Regions from separate parts of the Burkholderia pseudomultivorans genome, predicted to be linked through region 1. Evidence: riboswitches for the same ligand, from Rfam matches in the RefSeq annotation. Region 1 holds a riboswitch; the other holds the start of a gene.
The links. Region 1 has a riboswitch for thiamine pyrophosphate ahead of WS57_RS19590 (FAD-dependent oxidoreductase). Riboswitches for the same ligand answer to the same signal wherever they lie in the genome.
Positions count from the first base shown of each region.

Region 2: linked by a shared signal. The riboswitch ahead of thiC (phosphomethylpyrimidine synthase ThiC) and the one ahead of WS57_RS19590 (FAD-dependent oxidoreductase) in region 1 are both predicted to bind thiamine pyrophosphate.

Region 1 is NZ_CP013378.1:1,568,654-1,571,037, forward strand. It holds gene WS57_RS19585 (ABC transporter ATP-binding protein/permease) at 1-259, opposite strand, end outside; TPP riboswitch at 529-642, shown strand; gene WS57_RS19590 (FAD-dependent oxidoreductase) at 890-2,026, shown strand; gene thiS (sulfur carrier protein ThiS) at 2,059-2,256, shown strand; gene WS57_RS19600 (thiazole synthase) at 2,295-2,384, shown strand, end outside.
Region 2 is NZ_CP013378.1:2,508,732-2,511,115, forward strand. It holds gene thiC (phosphomethylpyrimidine synthase ThiC) at 1-883, opposite strand, end outside; TPP riboswitch at 1,006-1,123, opposite strand; gene WS57_RS23905 (pentapeptide MXKDX repeat protein) at 1,299-1,565, shown strand; gene WS57_RS23910 (cytochrome b/b6 domain-containing protein) at 1,682-2,314, shown strand; gene WS57_RS23915 (molybdopterin-dependent oxidoreductase) at 2,336-2,384, shown strand, end outside.

The DNA of each region.
Region 1 (2,384 bases):
AGAACTGCATCAGCAGATTCGGGAAGTCGTGGACGTTCTTCGCCTGCAGCGCGTTGTAGAACTGCGCGTTCCACTTGTTCAGCTGGACGTTGATCCACACGACGCAGAGGTTCATCGCGATGATCGTGACGAGCAGCCCCCACGCGACTTTCCATTCGGACGACACCCAGTAGGGCTTGATGAGGCTCCATGCGGATACCGGGCGCTCGTCCTGCGGCGCGTCGGAGGCGGAGCGGACGGGATCGATCGATTGGGTCATGTGCTTCCTGATGAGTAGCCGGCGCGCGGGCCGGGCGAAGCCGGGCGCGCGCCTCGGTACGGCATGCCGGACGAGGTGCTCGACCGACGGCGGGCGTCCGGATGGTGGCCCGCGCGTCTTAAAAGGCACTTAAGAGCCGGCGGTGACGCGGCAACCGGCCGCTCGCGCGGCCGGCCTGCGGGCATTGTGCCAGAGCGGCGCAGCCCGACGGCGAATTTGCCGCACGGGGACAGTTTGCGGCGCTTTCCGCTTTTATGGTCTAATGGCCGACGACGAAACAGGGGTGCTTCGAGCGCGGTCCACACATGGCGCGGCGAGGCTGAGAAAGACCCTTCGCACCCGATCCGGGTAATACCGGCGAGGGAAGTTTCTGATCCCGCCGGGCCGCGCTGGCCGTTATCCCGCATCGTCAGCGCCCGAGTCCCGCCCGGCCGGCCCTGGCTGCCGGTTTCGTCCTTTTGGGTACGCGCGTCGCGCGTTACGGAAGGAATCGATGACCGATCAATCTTCAGTTTTTTCAGTCCGCTGCCCGGTTTCCGGCAGGGCGCCGTCGCGCGCGTTCGCGCGGCCGGCCGCCTCGCTGCCGGCATGGGCTTTGCGCGTCCGCGCGGCATGCGGCGAGGGGGCGCGATGAACGTCCACGCTTCCCGGCCGGATTTCGCCGTGCTCGGCGGCGGCCTCGTCGGCCGGCTGATCGCCTGGCGGCTCGCGGGCGACGGGCATCGCGTCGCGCTCTACGAGCGCGGCGGCCCGGACGGCGAGCAGTCGGCGGCGTGGATCGCCGCCGCGATGCTCGCGCCGCTCGCCGAGGCGGCCAGCGCGGAACTGCTGATCACCGAGCTCGGCGCCGCGTCGCTCGCGCGCTGGCCGCAGTGGCTCGCCGAACTGCCCGAGCCGGTGTTCTTCCAGCATCGCGGCACGCTCGTCGTCTGGCACCACGCGGACCGCGCGGAAGCGCCGCTGTTCGAGCGGCGCGTGCGCGCGAACGCGCCGGCCGGGCTGTTCGACGGCGGCTTCGTCGCGCTTGCCGGCGCGCAGGTCGATTCGGCCGAGCCCGCGCTCGCGGGCCGTTTCGCGCGCGGGCTGCTGCTGCCGCGCGAAGGCCAGCTCGACAATCGCCAGGCGCTGCGCGCGCTCGCGGCCGGCCTCGCCGAGCGCGGCGTCGAGACGCACTGGCACGCGACGATCGACGACGGCCACCGGCCCGACGCGCATTTCACGATCGATTGCCGCGGGCTCGGCGCCAAGGCCGCGCTGCCCGGGCTGCGCGGCATCCGCGGCGAAGTCGCGCGCGTGCATGCGCCCGGCATCGGGCTCACGCGTCCGGTGCGGCTGCTGCATCCGCGCTATCCGCTCTATATCGCGCCGAAGCAGGACGACCTGTACGTGATCGGCGCGACCGAAGTGGAGGGCGAGGACATGTCGCCCGTCAGCGTGCGCTCCGCGCTGGAACTGCTGAGCGCCGCGTTCTCGGTGCACCCTGCGTTCGGCGAGGCGCGCATCCTCGAACTGAACGCGCAGTGCCGGCCGACGCTGCCCGATCACCGCCCGGCGGTGATCTGGGACGGCGCGTCGACGCTGGCCGTCAACGGCCTGTACCGGCACGGCTTCATGATCGCGCCCGAAGTCGCGCACGCGGCCGTCGCGCTCGCCGAAGCCGCGCTCGGCGGCGCGCTCGACCGGGCCGACGGGTTCGCCGCGTGGCGCGACGCCGCACGCTGGCCGACGCTCCTTCATCACCGCGACGACGCGCGCCAGCCGGCCTGACGCGCGCCGCCGACCGAATCCGACCAAGCCTCATGGACATCCAGATCAACCAACAGACCCTGACGCTGCCCGACGGCGCGACGGTCGCCGACGCGCTCGCCGCGTACGGCGCGCGTCCGCCGTACGCGGTCGCGCTGAACGGCAACTTCGTCGCGCGCACGCAGCATGCGGCGCGCGCGCTCGCGGCGGGCGACAAGCTCGACGTGGTGCACCCCGTCGCGGGCGGCTGAGCGCCGCCGGTCCGTCCCCGCTCTTCCAGGAAATCGACATGACGTCCCTCACTTCCGCCGACGCGCTGACGCTGTACGGCGAAACCTTCGCGAGCCGCGTGCTGCTCGGCACGTCGCGCTATCCGTCG
Region 2 (2,384 bases), 940 kb from region 1:
TGCGGATGATCCACTCGCGCGTTTCATGAATGTGCTTGCCGGTCGACAGGTCCATCACCGTGTCGCCGCCCCAGCGGATCGCCCACGTCATCTTGTCGACTTCCTCGCCGATCGACGACGTGACGGCCGAGTTGCCGATGTTCGCGTTGATCTTCACGAGGAAGTTGCGGCCGATGATCATCGGCTCGGATTCCGGGTGGTTGATGTTCGCGGGGATGATCGCGCGGCCGCTCGCCACTTCCGAGCGCACGAATTCCGGCGTGATCTCGGTCGGCGCATTCGCGCCGAAGGCCGCGGCGCCGAACGCCTGGCCCGGATGCTGGCGGCCCATCATCGCGGCCAGCTTCGCGCCGTTCGGGCCGCTCGCCTTCAGGCTCTCGAGGTATTCGGCGCGGCGCTGGTTCTCGCGGATCGCGATGAACTCCATTTCCGGCGTGATGATGCCCTGGCGCGCGTAGTGCATCTGCGTGACGTTGCGGCCAGCCTGCGCGCGGCGCGGATTGCGGTGCAGGCCCGGGAAGCGCAGGTCGGCCGTGGCCGGATCCGCCGCGCGCTCGCGGCCGTACTGGCTCGACAGACCCGGCAGCGTCTCGGTGTCGCCGCGCGCCTCGATCCAGCGCTGGCGCAGTGCCGGCAGGCCTGCGCGGATGTCGATCTTCGCGTCCGGGTCGGTGTACGGGCCCGACGTGTCGTACACGTAGACGGGCGGATTCTTCTCGCCGCCGAAGCCGGTCGGCGTGTCGGCCTGCGTGATTTCGCGCATCGGCACGCGGATGTCGGGCTGCGAGCCCGTCACGTAGATTTTCCGCGAGTTCGGCAGCGGCGCGATGGCAGCGGCATCGACGTGGGCGTCGGCAGACAGAAACTTCGGATTGGCGTTCATGCAATCTCCTTGTCGGCCCGAGTTGGCGCGCTGGCGTTCACCCGGGTCCCGTGACGAATGTGGGGCTCGAGCTAAGCAGGAGACGAGGCTTGGTGAGGCGGCGGATTTCGTCAGAGGGATGGCGGCGAAATCCGTACGCTTCCCTGCGCTGGCATTATCCAGATCAGGTTCAAAGGGTATTTCTCACCCACAACGCCGGTCGGTTCGACCGGGAGCATTGCAGGACCCCCGCGTTAGCAAGGGCACACGATACACCGCCTTGGCGGCGGTTTCAACCGGTCGCGAAGCGGCGCTCGCGGTGCGCTGCAGCATCGGCGCTGCTCGCGCCGCCCGAAAAATTTTTTCGGCATCGCTGTCATTTCCGGCGACGTGCGCCGTCTATTCGGCTCCTCAACCCATGTACCGGAGTGAAGTCATGAACAAGATCCTGATGGCCGTCTGCGTCGCCGCTTTCACCACGCTTGCAACGGGCGCCCATGCGCAGAACGATGCGATGTCGAAGGACGACATGTCGATGTCGAAGGATGCGATGGGCCACGATGCGATGGCGAAGGACGGCGCGATGAAGAAAGACGCGATGAAGAAGCACGCAATGAAGAAGGGGGCGATGAAGAAGGATGCGATGTCGCACGACGAGATGGGCAAGTCGATGCAGGGCGACAAGATGAGTCCGTCGAACTGAGCGACGCATGCGGGGCGCGGCCGGCGCGTGCGCCGGCGCCGCGCCAGGCGACGGCGCGCGATGCGCATTGGGCTGCCCGCGTCGCGGACCGTCGCATCCTCCCGGGAGTCTTCATCATGCAAACCGTATCCGCCCCCGATCGCGCGGTCGTGCCGCCGCCCGCGCGCCCGATCCATCCGGCCTGGGTGCGCGCGAGCCACTGGCTCAACGCACTCGCGGCCGTGCTGATGGCGCTGTCCGGCTGGCGCATCTACGATGCGTCGCCGATCTACCCGTCGTTCACGTTCGCGCACGGCATCACGCTCGGCGGCTGGCTCGGCGGCGCGCTGCAATGGCATTTCGCGGCGATGTGGCTGCTCGTCGGCAACGGCGTGTTCTATCTCGCGATGGCGATCGCGACCGGACGCCTCGCGCGCAAGATGCTGCCCGTCACGCCGGCGTCGATCTGGCGCGACGTGCGCGCGGCGCTGCGCGGCCGGCTGTCGCACGACGACCTGAGCGTCTACAACGCGGTGCAGCGCGCCGCTTACCTGACCGCGATCGTCGACCTCGTGGTGCTCGTGCTGTCGGGGCTCACGATCTGGAAGTCCGTGCAGTTCCCGCTGCTGCGCGAACTGTTCGGCGGCTACGACAACGCGCGCATCGTGCATTTCTGGGCGATGGCGCTGCTCGTCGCGTTCTTCGTCGTGCACGTGGCGATGGCGCTGCTGGTGCCGCGTTCGCTGCTTGCGATGCTGCGCGGCCGCTGATCTGCGCAAGGGGGAATCATCATGTCCGAACCCGCAGACAAGCGCGCAGGTGCGCGCTGGACGCTCGACC